4 regions of the Glutamicibacter arilaitensis Re117 genome follow, and region 4 is predicted to be linked to each of the others. Evidence: riboswitches for the same ligand, from Rfam matches in the RefSeq annotation. Region 4 holds a riboswitch; each other region holds the start of a gene.
What was found. Region 4 has a riboswitch for thiamine pyrophosphate ahead of thiC (phosphomethylpyrimidine synthase ThiC). Riboswitches for the same ligand answer to the same signal wherever they lie in the genome.
Positions count from the first base shown of each region.

Region 1 (3,984 bases), 160 kb from region 4:
CCGTCTTTGCCGGACCGATCTTCGAATTCTGTGAGCGCGTGGCCGTGGAACTGATTGCCCGCGAACCTTATATCACTGCGATCTTGCCACTCTGATTGGAGGGATGATGCCGAATAGGAATTTTGAACCGCGCGACCAGCGTATCGATGATGCGCTGGATACCTCCGGTGTGCGCCACCGCGCGACATTCAAGCAGGAATGGCCGCTGCTGCTGTTGCTGCTCTTCGTCTGGGGCGCCCTGTGGCAGGACTTCTCGCTGGGCAACATGATCTTCGGCGCGGTCATCGCGCTGGTCATCGTCAACCTCTTCCCACTGCCGCCGGTGGTCCTGTCCGGACGCATCAACCTGTGGTACTGCCTGAAGCTGTTCATCTGGTTCATGGGCCAAGTGGTCGTGGCCAGCTTCCACGTGGCCAAGCTGGCCATCGCCAACGGCAAGAAGACGCACAGCGCCATCATCGCGGTGCCGCTGCGCACCGGCTCGGATCTGATCGTGATGACCGTGGGCCACGTGCTCACGCTGATCCCGGGTTCGTTCGTGATCGACGTGGACCGCAGCTCATCGACCCTGTACCTGCACTACATCGACATTGAATCTCCGGCAGATGTGGAGAAAGCCCGGGCGGCCATCCGCGACATCGAGCGCCGGCTGATCATGGCCATCGGCAGTCCGGATGAGTACGAAGCGATCAAGAATGAATGCGGACCGGACTTTGCTGCGAGGAAGGAATAGACATGATGGACATCGTCATTTGGATCTGCGGCATCATGCTGTGCCTTGGGGCCGTAGCTTGCCTGGTCCGCGTGGCCAAAGGCCCGTCGATTCTTGACCGGGTGCTGGCCCTGGACGTGATGTTGCTGATCATCTCCGCCGCGCTGTGCCTGGAAATGGTGTTGCACAAGCACACCGACTACCTGTTGTTCGTGGTGGCCGCCTGCATGCTCGGCTTCATCGGCTCTGTGACCGTCTCGCGCTTCGTTTCGGATCAGAGGAACGCCTAATGGATCTCTTCCTCGATATTCTTGTCGCGATACTGCTGGTCGTGGGATGCCTGATGTCTTTGATTGCCGGCATCGGCCTGCTGACCTTCCCGGATATGCTCACCCGCATGCATGCCGCGACCAAGCCGCAGGTGCTCGGTTTCCTGCTGATCTTCGCCGGGCTGGCCATTCATCTGCGCAGCTGGGCGGTGATCCCGGTGCTGGTCCTGGCCTGGGGAATGCAGCTGCTGACCGCACCTGTTTCGGCCCACATGATCGGCCGATCCGGTTACCGTACCAAGCACGCGGCCAAGGAGACACTCTTCTCCGATGAGTTGAGCCTGGTCGTGAACAAGGTCAATTCCACTCCACCAACCGGAGCCACTCCGATCACCAAGGACCAACCCGGAGAAAACCAGAATTAAACGCAAAGCGGGAGCCACGCAAATATCGCGGCTCCCGCTTCATGGCTTAATGCCGATGCCTACTTAGTGAACTTGGCAACAACCTTGTTGGCGCTGCGGTCTGCAACGGTCTGCATGATCGCTGCCACCAGAGCGGAGACCACGGCAAAGCCCAGTGCCTTACGGAATGAAGCTTCAGCTGCTTCGTCAGTGCCCTTGCGTGGCGCTTTGCTGCCGGTGGCCTTCAACCAAAGGAAATCAACTAGCTTGCCGCCGAGAATGCCTGCACCAACGGTGATGCCGGTGGTGACAAGTTTCTGCACTTTATCCATTTTTTCCTCACGATCAAGGTCTTGACTTATCGTTCCTCTGCCCAGCATACCTGCGGTATGGTGGGGGAGCAGTATTTTTTCCGACAGGGGAGCGTCAGACTTTTTAAAAGTCGCAAGACGCTGAGAGTGCGATAGATCGCAGACCCTCGAACCTGCCCCGGCTAGTACCGGCGAAGGAAGTCGAGCATCTCGGATGCGGATAGGCATGGGAACATGCCCTCATTCCGTCCATCTCCCCTCCTTGCACAGGAGGATTAACAATGAACGAAACAGTATCGAAGCAGCGTACCGGCTGGCGTGTAGTTGACATCGTGGTCGCCTCGGTGATCGCAGTAGCTTCAGGGGTCATCTTCTGGGCATGGAGCGCCGGATATGGCCTGTTCTCACTGGCTTTTGCCGCATTCCCACCAGCTACCGCACTGCTCACCGGCATGTGGCTATTCCCAGCGGTGCTCGGTGCGCTGATCATCCGCAAGCCAGGAGCCGCGATCTATTGCGAGTTGCTGGCCGCTGTCGTTGAAGCGTTGCTCGGCTCGCACTATGGCTTGACCGTGCTGATCTCCGGAGCGGTCCAGGGCTTGGGTGCAGAACTGGTCTTCGCCGCATTCCGCTACCGCAAATGGAACCTGGGCGTTGCACTGCTGGCAGGCCTGCTCTCCGGGCTGTTTGCTGGATTTTCCGAGGCCTACATCATGGCCTACTACGTTGAGTACACCGCGGGGATGAAGATCTTCCACGTGATCGCCACCGGTGTTTCCGGACTGATTGTTGCCGGTCTGCTGTCCTGGCTGGCCACTCGTGCCCTGGCCAAGACTGGAGCACTGAGCGCGCTGGCCAGCCGGCGTGCGCACTTGGAAAGCTCAAAATGAGTTTCGTTGCCAATTCCGGGGCCGACAGTAAAACCCAGCGTGGGGCGGCAATTACCGCAACAGGCTTCGGGTGGCAGCACACCGAACGGCACCAGCCGGCGATCTCCGGGTTGGATCTGCAGATCCAACCCGGAGAAAAGGTGCTGCTGGTCGGTCCTTCAGGTGCCGGCAAATCGACACTGTTGCACGCCATGGCAGGATTGCTCGAAGCCGATGAGGCCGAGCAGGTATCCGGGCGTCTGCTCATAGACGGGTCCGATGCCTTCAGCCGCACCCATCCGGTGGGGCTGATGCAGCAGGATCCAGAAACTCAGGTGGTGCAAAGCCGGGTCGCTGATGATGTGGCTTTTGGTCCGGAGAACCTCGGGATTGATCCGCAGGTGATTCGCCAGCGCATCCCCGAAGCGTTGAACGCGGTGGGGCTGGGCGCGTTGGCTCATGATCACCGAACCCAGGAACTCTCTGGTGGGCAGAAGCAGCGGTTGGCCCTGGCCGGCATTCTGGCCATGGAGCCAAGCGTGATGCTGCTCGATGAGCCCACTGCCAATGTGGATCCGCAAAGCATCGAGCTGTTGCGCGATGCGGTACTGAACGCGGCCCGGATATCGGGGGCCACCTTGATCATTGTCGAGCATCGTCTTGATGCCTGGGCGCAACATGTCGACCGGGTGATCGTGCTGCAGCCTGGTGGGGGAGTCGCGCATGATCTGGACCCCCAACAGCTCTATACGGACGCCACGGTGCGCAACGAGCTGGCGGCTGCCGGGCTGTGGATCCCCGGATACCTTCCACAGGTAGCCGCTGCAGCCAACGAGCCAGGTCCAACGCTGCTTGAAGCGCGACAGCTGGTCTCTGCACGCAGTGCCGCCGCCCCGCGCACCCAAGCAGTCGACGTGCGCGTGAAGGCTGGCACGGCCACCGTGATCCGCGGCGAAAATGGTGCCGGCAAATCAACCCTCGCCTTGACCTTGGGCGGATTGCTGGAGAAAGCCGGCGGTGAACTGGCTGCCAGCGAGAAGCTTGCCGACGGGCTGGGCCAAGCGCCATTTGAATGGAAGGCAGGGGCCCTGGTCGGTCGGATCGGGTCGGTCTTCCAAGAACCTGAACACCAGTTCGTCACCCAGAGCGTTCGCGAAGAGCTGGCCTTTGCCCCCAGTCGTGCCCAGCGCAGCGGTGCTGAGCTGCCCAAATACGAACCCGAGCAGATCCAGCAGCGTGTACAGGTGCTGCTTGAACGCTTGGGACTGGAGGAGCTGGCTGACGCGAATCCCTTCACCCTTTCCGGTGGCGAGAAGCGCCGTCTGTCCGTGGCGACCGTCTTGGCCGCATCCCCACAGGTGCTGATCCTCGATGAGCCGACCTTTGGGCAGGATGCGAACACCTGGCGCGAACTGGCCG
Region 1 covers NC_014550.1:2,860,500-2,864,483, reverse strand. Annotated here, with positions in the region: gene AARI_RS13735 (Na+/H+ antiporter subunit D) at 1-95, shown strand, start outside; gene AARI_RS13730 (Na+/H+ antiporter subunit E) at 104-733, shown strand; gene AARI_RS13725 (monovalent cation/H+ antiporter complex subunit F) at 736-1,002, shown strand; gene mnhG (monovalent cation/H(+) antiporter subunit G) at 1,002-1,406, shown strand; gene AARI_RS13715 (DUF4235 domain-containing protein) at 1,466-1,717, opposite strand; TPP riboswitch at 1,793-1,913, shown strand; gene AARI_RS13710 (ECF transporter S component) at 1,978-2,586, shown strand; gene AARI_RS18975 (ATP-binding cassette domain-containing protein) at 2,583-3,984, shown strand, end outside.
Region 1: another riboswitch for thiamine pyrophosphate. It lies ahead of AARI_RS13710 (ECF transporter S component); the one in region 4 lies ahead of thiC (phosphomethylpyrimidine synthase ThiC).

Region 2 (3,984 bases), 210 kb from region 4:
GGCACATTTGCGCGTGACACGATGGTGGAAATGTTGTGTGGATTCAAGATTCCCAGACCTGAGCCAATGGGGGCACCGGCTGGCATGATGGCGGCCACCCCTGCATCTTCCAAACGCTGGGCCAGGGCAGGATCATCATTGGTGTAGGCGAACACTTCAAAGCCGTCGGCGGCTAATTGCTCGGCAGCTGCATGCAGTTCCAGCGGATCGGGCAGCAGCGTGTGCTCATCGGCAATGACTTCGAGCTTGATCCAGTTGGTCTCCAATGCTTCACGCGCCAGGTGCGCGGTCAGAATTGCATCACGGGCGGTAAAGCATCCGGCTGTGTTAGGCAGCGGGATCACGTTGTTGCGCTGCAAGAGTTCATAGACGCTGCCGGCTCCGGCTGCCGAGAAGTGGCGGATGGCCACGGTGGTCAGTTCGGTGCCGGAGACTTGCAGCGCGGTTTCCAAGGTGGCAAGCGAGGTTGCTCCCCCGGTGCCCAGGATCAAGCGGGAGGACAGGGTGCGCCCGGCGATCTGGAAGGGATCGGTTTGGCTGTCTAATTCGGTGATGTTTTGCGTTTCCATGCTTAGCCTCCTTGGGCGGCGGTAACGAGTTCAACGCTGTGCCCTTGGGCCAGCAGGCAGGTATTCCACGCGCTTCGTGGGACAACGGCCCCATTGACCGCGGCTGCGATTCCCAGCTTGCTGCCGTCTACTGCCAGCGAGTTGCCATCCAGTTCCTTGCCGATGCTCGTGCTGATCAGTTCGCGCAGGGTCGTACCTTCGGCCAGGTCTACTGGCTGGGAATTGAAGTTGATGCCGATGGTTTTCATAGCTGCGTGCTCCATTCAATGAGTGCTCAGAGTAGTTGTCGTAGCAAAGCGGTGCGGGTTCACTGCCAGGTCGAATTGCCCAGGTTCTGCGCCATCGATGAGGTCGGTGGTCATCCGGGCGCCCAACGGGGTCAAGAGGACACCGTGGCGGGAATATCCGGTGCTGAGAACCAGGCCCGGATCAAGGCGGCCAATCAGCGGCCGGTCATCCGGGGTGGCTGGACGGGCTCGGGCGGTGGCTTCGTTCAAGGTGCACTCGCTGATCCCGGGAACCAGCTTGCGGGCATTGTCCAGCAGGTTGTGCATGGCCCCGATGTTCACTGCCGGTTGCGCATCTTCGCGGACACTGGCGCCAAGCACCAGGCTGCCGTCCTTTCTTGGGACCAAGTACACGTTGTCCCGGTGCACGATGCCGCGGATGGTGCGGGTAATCAGCGGAGGTCCTGCAGGTCCTTGGATCCGCAGGATATCTCCATAGACCGGGCGCAGCGGAAGATGCGGGAGGCCTTGAACCGTGCCAAGCCCGGTGGCAAGGATGGTCTGGTCAGCTTCGAGGATCCGGCCTGTTACGGTGCGAACCCCGACGGTCCGCTCCCCTTTAGTGAGCAGCGTCTGCACGGATTCTTCAATGAGCGAAGGACGCAGGTGCGCCAGCAGGATCTTGAGAACTGAGCGCGGGTCGACCTGATGGTCTTCTTCGCACAGGACCGCGCCTGCGATATTGGCGGCCAACGCCGGTTCGAGTTTTCGTGCTTGGCTTGGCAACAGCTTTTGCGCACACAGTCCAAGGGATACTTGCAGCTCTGCCAGTTCATGTAATGCTTCGCGGTCAGCAGGCTCGGCAGCGACAACCAGCGTGGAGTTTTGCAGGTAGTCCGGCCGGTGCCCGGTCACGGATTCTATGCGTTCAATAAATTGTGGATAGGCTGCATTCGATGCGGCGAGCAGCTGATGCAGCTCACCGTGGCCCCAATTGGTTTCAGCTGCTGGAGCGAGCATTCCTGCCGCTGCATAGCTGGCGCCGTGGCCCGGACCCGGATCGATGAGCGTGACGGTGTGAGCTCGGGATTGGAGTTCGAATGCGATAGCCAGGCCAATAATTCCGGCACCAACGATATTGACATGCACAAGGGCACGCTTCCTTCCTACGGCGGCATGACCCGCATCAGGTGTAGCGGTCGGCTCGGTGCCCTCTCAGCCTGGTCAATTCAGGCTCCCGCGGATTACTGCGATTATAAGCATGAGCTAGCTCATAATGTCGAACTTTATTGCCACTAGTTCCGTCATCTTCTGTGATGTAGTTACTGGTATGGATTTTCAAGACTTCCCTGTAGCTCTTCGGCTTGATTCTTCGCTGGCCCAAGTCATCATCGACTTGGAGCAAGAACTGCTGGATCCAAGTCGCCGGAGCAGCGTCGAGGAATTGAAGCGGCTCTTGCATCCTTGGTTCCGCGAGGTTGGAGCCAGCGGACGGAACTATGACCGGGAGAGCATCATCGCCCAGCTGGCCATGGAACCCATTCGACAGTCGGGCCCGTTGAAGGTGGCGAACCCGGTGGCGTTGCAGCTGGCAGGGCACCTGGTGCTTTTGCGCTGGCACTTGCATGCCGAGGTGAGCAGCGAGCGCAGTTCGCTGTGGATCCTTGAGCAGGATCGCTGGCAGATGATCTTCCATCAGGGCACCACCAGCAGCGCACCGATCCCTGCTTCTACTCCAAAAGCTGAAGCGGCTGCGAGCGCAGGAGATGAATTTTGTGTGCGTCCACTTGAACCATCTGATGCAGCAGCGGTGTTCGAGGCATTTTCTTCAAACCCGGATATGAAGCGCCAAGGTGATGCCGATACCCTGCAGAAAGCTCACGCGTATGTCCAAGCGCTGCTTGAGGATAGGAAACGCCAGCGGGCACTGGCGGTGACCATCGAAGACCGGTTGGTTGGCTTGGTGTGCGGGACGGTGAACCAGTCCAATGAGAACGCGTGGGTTTGGTATTGGATGAACCAGAAGTACCGTGGCCGATCACTGGCTACCCGTGCTGTGGCGAGTTTGGTGGATTATCTTTTCGGCGAGTTAGGTCTCTACCGCTTGGAGCTTGGACTGCGGGCAAATAATGCCAGTTCAAAGCACGTGGCCGAAAGCAATGGTTTCCTGCGTGAGGGAATCGAGCGGGGCAAGTTCTTGGTGGATGGCAATCGCATTGATGTGTATACCTATGCTCGGTTGCGCACCGACCCGGCACCGGCAGTGAACGCGCTGCCGTGGAGCAGGCAACCGTAGCGTGCTGAAATTCAAAAAAGCCACGGAATCCAAAATTGGATTCCGTGGCTTTTTATCTGTCCCTCAAGTTCTGTGATTGATGGTTAGATACCAGGGGTTGACGATGGTGGCATCGTATTCGGGCCGTCGTTGTTCTTGCTTGCTTCCATCTTGGTCAGCGTGCGTGCGGCTGCATCGCGTCCGCCAAGTCCAAAGGCCAGCGCTGCTGCCAGTGCTGCACCGATGACAATTGCGCCGAAGGCCATGTTGATGATCGAATCGGCGATACCCATGTACTTCAGGCCCATCGCTACGAACAGCGCAATTGCTGTGTAGCGGATGATCTTTGAAGCGGTGGAGTCACCCAAGAACCGTCCGATGACATTGGCGATGACGAAACCTGCGGCAATGATTGCTGCGCCGAAGATGATCTTGCCACCCAGGGCCAGGATCTCGTTGAGGATGTTGGTGATCGCTGGGAAGTTCAGCATCTGAGCTGCCATCACGCCGAAGAACAGCACGATAGCGATCTTGACGATGCCGGCAATGATTCCCGATGCGCTCTTGCCTTCGGGAACAATGCCCCACTGGGCCACGACCGAGTCGGTACCCACACCGTGAAGAGTGGTTTCAAGCAACTGACCGACGAACTTGGCAATCAGGATACCGACTGCCAACAGAGCCAAGGCCATAATGACCTGTGGGATTGCGGTGAAGACCAGCTGCAGCATCTGCTGAGCAGGATCCGAAATTGCCGCGATTCCCAGTACCTGCAGGGCCGAAATTGCCACGACCAGCAAGATCAAGGCGAAGACGATGTTGGAAATGATGTCAACGATCTTCGCTTGGGATTCGCGTGACTGGACTCCATCTACAGGTTCGCCGCGCGGGGTGACTTTGCGGACCAAGCTGC
Region 2 covers NC_014550.1:2,482,468-2,486,451, forward strand. Annotated here, with positions in the region: gene AARI_RS11840 (thiazole synthase) at 1-569, opposite strand, end outside; gene thiS (sulfur carrier protein ThiS) at 572-817, opposite strand; gene thiO (glycine oxidase ThiO) at 833-1,945, opposite strand; TPP riboswitch at 1,943-2,047, opposite strand; gene AARI_RS19300 (GNAT family N-acetyltransferase) at 2,127-3,092, shown strand; gene AARI_RS11860 (mechanosensitive ion channel) at 3,176-3,984, opposite strand, start outside.
Region 2: another riboswitch for thiamine pyrophosphate. It lies ahead of thiO (glycine oxidase ThiO); the one in region 4 lies ahead of thiC (phosphomethylpyrimidine synthase ThiC).

Region 3 (3,984 bases), 1.5 Mb from region 4:
TCTCCGGCGCTGACCGATGAGGCGCCGACAATGCCGCTGAGTAGCAACATTGCGGCGCAGATGAACATCAGGGTCGAGGTCACCCAGCATGCTGTGGCCACCGAGCGCTGGGAGGTGTCCAGGGCGAAGGCAAACAGACCGATACTAGCGAAGAGCAGGGCCGCGCCGAGCACTCGTGTTTTCATTGCACATCCTTGCACCGTAGATTGTGGCCGTGAGTTCCGACCGCGCTTTTACTGCGGAAAATAGCGAAACCTATTCGCTATCGTGTGGAATAATATCCATGCTCTCATACAAGTGATGGAAAAAACATGGTCCGCAGGTGTTAGTTTGCTGGGAACCGATCCGCCCGTGGGTGGAATCCTTAGACGCAGGCGGTGAGCAGCTGCTCAATGGCGTCGTGCTCCGCCTGTGTCATCCACGCATCATATTTCGCCTTGACTTGAGTTTGCCGGGCCACATACGCGCAGCGGAAACTCTTGTTCGGTGGCAGCCAAGACGCGGCATCCTTGTCACCCTTTGAAGCATTCGCGGATCCGTCCGAGGCCATGAGGTTCAACGGATCATTGGCAAATTCGAGTCTGGTCTGTGCATCCCATTGCTGGGCTCCCTTCTGCCAGGCATCCGAGAGCGCCACCACGTGATCGATCTGCACAGCGGTGCTTGTACCCTGCCCTCGCAGGAATTCAATGGTGGTTCCGGTATACGGGTCATCGAAGGTCCCGGTGAGTACCACGCAGGAACTACTGCCCTTATAGGTCACATCTTGTAGATCGCGTGCCAGAATGTCGTTGCGCGCATCGCAGCCGTTGCGGTCCGGATCTTTCCAGCCATCACCGAATTGGTCACGCGAATACCCGGTCTTGGGGGCACGACCCTTGATATCGATCTCATCCAGTAGCTCCAGTGCCGCGGCGTAATCCTCGGTGGAACCGTAGGCACCGGAGGTGGCGGCCTGAGCGCCATCGGTTGTTGTGAAATCCAGCGATTGCAGCGACGAACACGCGCCGAGGGTAAGCGTGGAGGCAAGAAGGACGAGCGAGAGTGCGCGGCGCGGCAGTCGCATGCGGTGGTACTACTCCTGACGGAAGGGGCAAAGACGATCATGGGGCTGAACAACTGCCCGACCCCTGAACGACTCTAGACCGTGCACCCGACACCGTGCCGATGGCAGCCCTAGCGTGTTGCCCACACCCGGGCCGGTGTCACCGATGCCGGAATCTCCGTGGGTCCGTCTCGTTGGTCCGTGCCACCAGCGTAATCTCGGGTGATGCGCAGCGAGCGTATCGAAGCAGATGAATCAGGCACCTACCTGAACCTATGACTTCACCAAGCTTGATCAGCTCGGACCGACCACAACCGCTTAGCACCTCATCTCCGGAGAAAGTTGAAATCCTCTGTCGGGTCAAACCCCAGATACGTGGTTCAGCACCTGCGGCATCACTGGAACCCCACAAGACACGCTCACCCGCAGACTGGCCCATGAACCATTCGGTCGGCGGCCGACCACACGGGTCACCCGCCACCGCCATGATCGCCGCCCAAATTACCGCCACCCGTGGCGATAAGACCTGAGCAAGGTAACTGATCCCCGTCAGAAAATCTCCCGCACCGGCCAATGCTGCCCTGGCGGGGCTGGCCTGCCATCACCTGTCAGCGGCCGGCCCTGCGCACCCTAGACCGGCGGGTCCAGATGTGGTGTGCCCATGCGAACGGGGAACTTTGAAGAATCGAGCGACGTCCCGGACTGGGAACCGATCCGAAGGATGTGGTAGTAATGGGTCATAGTGACACGGGGTGCCGCCACGCGGCTGAGATGAAACCCGTCGAACCTGATCCAGTTAGCACTGGCGAAGGGAATGTCCTGGACACCGCGATGCCCCGCATCTGACCCGGGTTCCGTTCGCCTTGATCCGCTGCTTTGAACCGCAGCTCAAGGAGTACACCGACCATGAACGCAACCACCTCACCCGCACCGGCGAGCACCACCGCTGCACTACAGCTCAAGGACCAGCTGGTCCTGGTCACCGGAGGCGCCCGCGGCCTGGGTGCCGCAATCAGTACCGCCTTCCTGGAAGCAGGTGCGCGGGTGGTCATCAACTACCGCAACTCGGCGCAGGCCGCGGCCCAGCTGGCGGCCCGCTACCCGGAGCGTGCCCTGGCGATCCAGGCCGATGTGCGGGACCCCGAGCAGCTGGCCGCGCTGGCGGCCGCAGCCGGCGCACACTTCGGCCAGCAGATCACCACCCTGATCAACAACGCCCTGGTGGACTTCTCCTTCAACGGCGAGGCCCGCTCCAAGGCCGATGAGCTGAGCGCCGAGGAACTGTCGGCCCAGTTCGCCGGGTCGGTATTGGCCCCGGTGGCAGCGATCCAGGCCGTGCTGCCGGGCATGCGCGCCGCCGGATTCGGGCGCATCATCAACATCGGCACGAACCTGTTCCAGCATCCGGTGGTCCCGTACCATGACTACACCGCGACCAAGGCGGCCCTGCTGTCTCTGACGCGCACATTCGCCGATGATCTGGGCCCGTCGGGTATCAACGTCAACATGGTCTCCGGCGGCCTGCTGCGCACCACCGACGCATCCGCGGCCACCCCTGCGGAAGTCTTTGACCTGATCGCCTCCGGCACGCCGCTGCGCCGGGTCACCACCCCCGAAGAGCTGGCCGACGCCGTGCTGTTCTTTGCCGCGCCCGGCTCCCGCGGGGTCACCGGACAGAACCTGATCGTTGACGGCGGGCTGGTCAAGGGATGAGCCTGAAACAGGCGCACTTCAACCTGTTTGCCTACGGCACCGGTCACCACCAGGCCGCCTGGCGTGCCGCTGATTCCTCCGCCGAACGGCTGGGGGAGCTGGACTACTGGGTTCAGCTGGCGCACACCGCCGAACGCGGGCTGTTCGATGCCTTCTTCCTGGCCGACGGGCAGAGCCTTTCCCCGGCCGCAGCGCAGGCAGGACCGACCTGGTTCTATGAGCCGCTGACGCTGCTGTCCGCGCTCAGCCAGCACACCGAATACCTGGGCCTGGTCTGCACGGTATCCTCCAGCTTCTTCGAGCCCTATGCGGCCGCGCGCCTGCTGGCCAGTCTGGACCATCTGTGTGCCGGCCGGGCCGGGGTCAACGTGGTCACGAGCATGTGGGATGCCGAGGCGCAGAACTACTCCCGGGAACGGTTGGGGGAGCACGCCGAACGCTATGCCCGGGCCGAGGAGTTCCTTACGGTGCTGCGCGAACTGTGGGGCAGCTTTCCACGCACGGCCCTGGAGACCGACCGTGCCGGACGGTTCGTCGATCCCTCGCAGCTGCGCGAACTAAACCATGTGGGTGAGCACTTTGCCGTGCGTGGGCCGCTGAACGTGCCCGGCAGCCCGCAGGGGCACCCGGTGATTTTCCAGGCCGGGTCCTCAGGCCCGGGCCGGGCGCTGGCCGCACGGCATGCCGAGGCCATCTATGCGGTGGCCGCAGATGAGCGGATGGCGCTGGATTATGCCCGGGATATCCGCGCCCGCGCCGCGGCCGCCGGACGTGCGGCACACCCGCCGCTGATCATGCCCGGGCTGGTCGCCTACGTGGCGCCCACCGAGGTTCAGGCCCGTGAGCTGCAGCGCCGGCTGGATGCACTGCTACCCACCGCGCAGGCGTTGCACCAGCTGGGCGTGTTCGTGCAGCAGGACACCAGCGGCTGGGACCTGGACGCTCCGGTGCCCGACCTGCCGTCGGTGGAGCGGTTTACCGGGCCGGCCGGGCGCTACACCACGATCCTGCGGCTTATCGAACTGCACCGCCCCACGGTGCGCGAACTGTTGGGGCTGCTGGCCGCCGGCGGCGGGCACTGCACCATGGTCGGCACCCCGCAAACCCTGGCCGACCAGATCGAACGGTGGCTGGATTCCGGGGCGGCCGACGGCTTCAACCTGATGCCGCCGGCCCTGCCCGGATCGCTGGAGGACTTTGTGGACCTGGTCATCCCCGAGCTGCAA
Region 3 covers NC_014550.1:301,919-305,902, forward strand. Annotated here, with positions in the region: gene AARI_RS01805 (hypothetical protein) at 1-185, opposite strand, end outside; gene AARI_RS01810 (HNH endonuclease family protein) at 365-1,066, opposite strand; gene AARI_RS20245 (hypothetical protein) at 1,177-1,308, opposite strand; TPP riboswitch at 1,784-1,877, shown strand; gene AARI_RS01815 (3-oxoacyl-ACP reductase) at 1,952-2,758, shown strand; gene AARI_RS01820 (NtaA/DmoA family FMN-dependent monooxygenase) at 2,755-3,984, shown strand, end outside.
Region 3: another riboswitch for thiamine pyrophosphate. It lies ahead of AARI_RS01815 (3-oxoacyl-ACP reductase); the one in region 4 lies ahead of thiC (phosphomethylpyrimidine synthase ThiC).

Region 4 (3,984 bases):
CCGCATGGATCGCCCAGAGCGCGGCGGCGAACGCGGTGAGCGTGGCGATCGTGGTCCACGTGCCCGCAAGACCGCTGCTGAAGGCAACGCCATGTACCGTCTGGCCGTTGGCCGCCGCAACCGCGTGCAGCCAGGCTCGATCGTTGGCGCACTGGCTAACGAAGGTGGCTTCAATTCTTCGGAAATCGGCGGCATCGAGATCCGTTCGGACCACACCCTGGTCGAGCTGCCAGCCGAGCTGACCAAGGACCAGTGGCGTGCACTGTCCAAGACCCGCATCGGCGGCGAAGCCATTGAGCTCGAGCTCGACAATGGCCGCAGCCCACGTCGTGAAGACGACGGCGACCGCGGTGGCTTCCGCGGCGGCCGTGGCGGCGGCTTCGGTGGCGGTCGCAGTGGCGGCGGACGTGGCGGCTTCGGCGGTGGCCGTGGTGGCGGACGTGGCGGCTTCGGCGGCGGCGGACGCGGCGGCAAGGATCGCTACAGCGATTCGGGCCGTAGCGGTGGACGTCGCGACTACTAAGCCTGTCGCACACTAGCTGAACAGCATTAGATAACGCCCTCGGGGCAAGCATGAAGCTTGCTCCGAGGGCGTTTTCCGTTAACCGGAGCCCGCTTACGGGGCCGGGCTTCCCAACGGGATCTGGTCCCCGAGGTAGACCGTGCCGCCGCTTTCCAAGAACTGCCTGCTCTTCTGCGCCATCCCGGCCAGCGCGGCTTGGGCCTCGGCGGATCCGTACTCGTCACGGATATCCTGGGAAATGCGCATGGAACAGAACTTCGGCCCGCACATGGAGCAGAAATGCGCGGTCTTGGCTGGTTCGGCCGGCAGCGTCTCGTCATGGAATTCCTGGGCTGTGACCGGGTCCAGGGACAGCGCGAACTGGTCATGCCAGCGGAACTCGAAGCGCGCCTTGCTCAACGCATCATCGCGAGCCGTGGCCCCAGGGTGGCCCTTGGCCAGATCTGCGGCGTGCGCGGCGATCTTGTAGGTGATGACGCCGGTTTTCACATCATCCCGGTTAGGCAGTCCCAGATGCTCCTTGGGAGTGACGTAGCAGAGCATCGCGGTGCCGTAGCGGGCGATCTCGGTGGCGCCGATGGCGCTGGTGATGTGATCGTAGCCCGGAGCGATATCGGTGACCAGCGGGCCCAGCGTGTAGAACGGAGCCCCATCGCACAGTTCCTGCTGGCGCTCCACATTCTCGCGCACCAGGTGGAACGGGATATGCCCCGGTCCTTCCACCATCACCTGAACGTCGTACTTCCAGGCGCGCTTGGTCAGCTCTGCCAAGGTGTCCAGCTCGGCGAACTGGGCGGCGTCATTGGCATCCGCAATGGAACCAGGGCGCAGCCCGTCGCCCAGCGAGAACGCCACATCGTACTGCGCGAAGATCTCGCACAGCTCATCGAAGTGGGTGTAGAGGAAATTCTCCTGATGGTGCGCCAAGCACCAGCCTGCCATGATGGACCCGCCGCGCGAGACCATGCCGGTGACGCGGTTGGCGGTCAGCGGGATGTAGCGCAGCAGCACTCCGGCGTGGATGGTCATGTAGTCCACGCCCTGCTCGCACTGCTCAATGACGGTGTCCCGGAAGATCTCCCACGTCAGTTCATTAGCTTCGCCATTGACCTTCTCCAGAGCCTGGTAGATCGGCACGGTGCCGATGGGCACCGGCGAATTGCGGATGATCCACTCGCGGGTGGTGTGGATGTCATCTCCGGTGGACAGGTCCATGACCGTGTCCGCACCCCACTTGGCGGCCCACTGCAGCTTGGAGACTTCCTCGGCGATGGAGCTGGTCACCGCCGAATTGCCGATATTCGCATTGATCTTCACCAAGAAGGCCTTGCCGATGATCATCGGCTCGGATTCCGGGTGGTTTATGTTCGCCGGGATGATGGCCCGGCCGGCCGCAAGCTCGCTGCGCACCAGTTCGACATCGCATTCTTCGCGTATGGCAACATAGCGCATTTCCGGGGTGATGATCCCGGCCCGGGCATAGTGCATCTGGGTCACACGGGCTGCGCTGACGGCCCTTCGCGGAGGCGCCGAGCGTCCGGCCCACTCTGCGCTGGCGGTGCCTCTGCGAACCGCAGAGCGTCCGTCATCGTGCAGATTGCGTTCTCGACCCTCATAGGTTTCCACATCCCCGCGTTCCAGGATCCACGGTTCGCGGAAAGGCTGCAATCCTTGGGTGGGTTCGCTTCCCGGTCCGCTGGTGCGATACACCTGCAACGGTTCATTTAGCTCGCCATTGGGGGAGTCAGCCAATTGGATCTGGGTGACGGGAACGGAAATTCCCTCAGACACGCGGTAGGCAAGGGTGTGGGCAGGGTGCTGTTCAAATTGTTCCACTGGGGAAACTCACTTCCTTCGCCGGCATTACCCGGACAGGTTCAACGGTCGCGGACGGCGATAGTCCGATCTCAGCCCTTGCCAGGGCACCCGTGTGGTCGCGATCAACTTAGCACGATTTCTGCCAGAAAAGACAGCAGCGCTGCACAAATTATGGATGTGAAGAAGCAACGGTCCAGAAGATGGGAAGTGGTTTCACTCTCGCTGGCAGCTGGGAAACAGGCTGCTGTGGGGCGTAGCGGGAGAAACTTTTGGGGAAACGAAAAGAGAGACAATCTGCAATCAGATTGTCTCTCTTATTTCGAGCCCCCTGCCGGAATCGATCCGGCGACCTCGTTCTTACCAAGAACGCGCTCTACCACTGAGCTAAGGGGGCAACAGGTAAATACTTTACACAGGTTTTTAAGGTTTGCAAAATCCGCTGAGAATTTGTTGCTGACGTCACAACATCACTACTCAGGTCGCATTTGGTGCATAGATACCCGAGTGTGAAATTAGCCGGGTAGTGAAAGGAATTTGAGGCATTCAGCATCTTGGAAAAGATCTTTTTCCTGCTTTGATGCTCCGGGCGCCCACCGCGGCTTCGTGCAGGGATTTGCGGCCGATGGGAACGGGTTTCCCGTCGGGCGTCGCGACGGTTGCTGGGCAAGGTCACCTGATCATCGTTCGAGGCATGCGGTCTAGTGCAAAAACGCTAGTGAGCCCAGGGAATTAACAAAGTGAGCATCGTCACCCAAGCCCTTTTTGTGCCACCCATAGTTCTACGCCGCATGGGCCCTACGTCTAAATTAGCGCTGACTAGGCCTTATTCGTTTTGGTTTGGTCATCCCTATGGGGGAGTTGGCCGATTTTTCTTTGCTGGGAAATCCGTGTAGAGTATTTACTCGTTGCCCCCTTAGCTCAGTGGTAGAGCGCGTTCTTGGTAAGAACGAGGTCGCCGGATCGATTCCGGCAGGGGGCTCTGAGTGAGAAGCTTTCTTGGCTTCTACTGGATTGCTTCTCACTTGTGGCGGCGTAGCTCAGCTGGTTAGAGCGCACGACTCATAATCGTGAGGTCCCGGGATCGAGTCCCGGCGCCGCTACCAAATGAAGACCCGCAGCTTTGCTGTGGGTCTTTTTTGGATTTCAGGCACTCAGGACAAATCGGGCACCTAAATAAGGTCCGGAGAATTCTTGAATTTCTCGCCTGCTTGCCTGCCTGCCAAGTGATTCGTTTGTGAATCACCTGGCAGGTGAAGATCGCTTCTTATGGCTATGGCTTGCCCAGTGCGTTGACTGCATCGCTTATCGTCGCGCCGCGGTGCTGCTGCCGGTAGGCTTTGACATCTTTCGGGTCAAGATCACTGGCATCCACAGTGACTTTTTGCTGTTTGTCGCGGAACCAGAACCACCCCATCAAAGCCCCGCTGCCAAGCAAGAGGCCATAGCTTGGTTCATCGGATACCACGATGAGAAGTGCTGCCAGGAGAGCCAACGTCAAAATTGCCATTTCGCGTGCTGCCTTGCTCATCGAATGCCCCTAACTAATGCCTGCCGCCTCGAATCGAAAAACCATACTGCGCGGTCGTGGTCCCAAGGGCTCATGAATGTTCCAAGGTGCTTGAGGGGATGATGTCCAGCCTCAT
Region 4 covers NC_014550.1:2,697,303-2,701,286, reverse strand. Annotated here, with positions in the region: gene AARI_RS12980 (DEAD/DEAH box helicase) at 1-523, shown strand, start outside; gene thiC (phosphomethylpyrimidine synthase ThiC) at 617-2,359, opposite strand; TPP riboswitch at 2,356-2,463, opposite strand; tRNA gene AARI_RS12970 (tRNA-Thr) at 2,664-2,735, opposite strand; tRNA gene AARI_RS12965 (tRNA-Thr) at 3,249-3,320, shown strand; tRNA gene AARI_RS12960 (tRNA-Met) at 3,368-3,444, shown strand; gene AARI_RS12955 (hypothetical protein) at 3,612-3,869, opposite strand.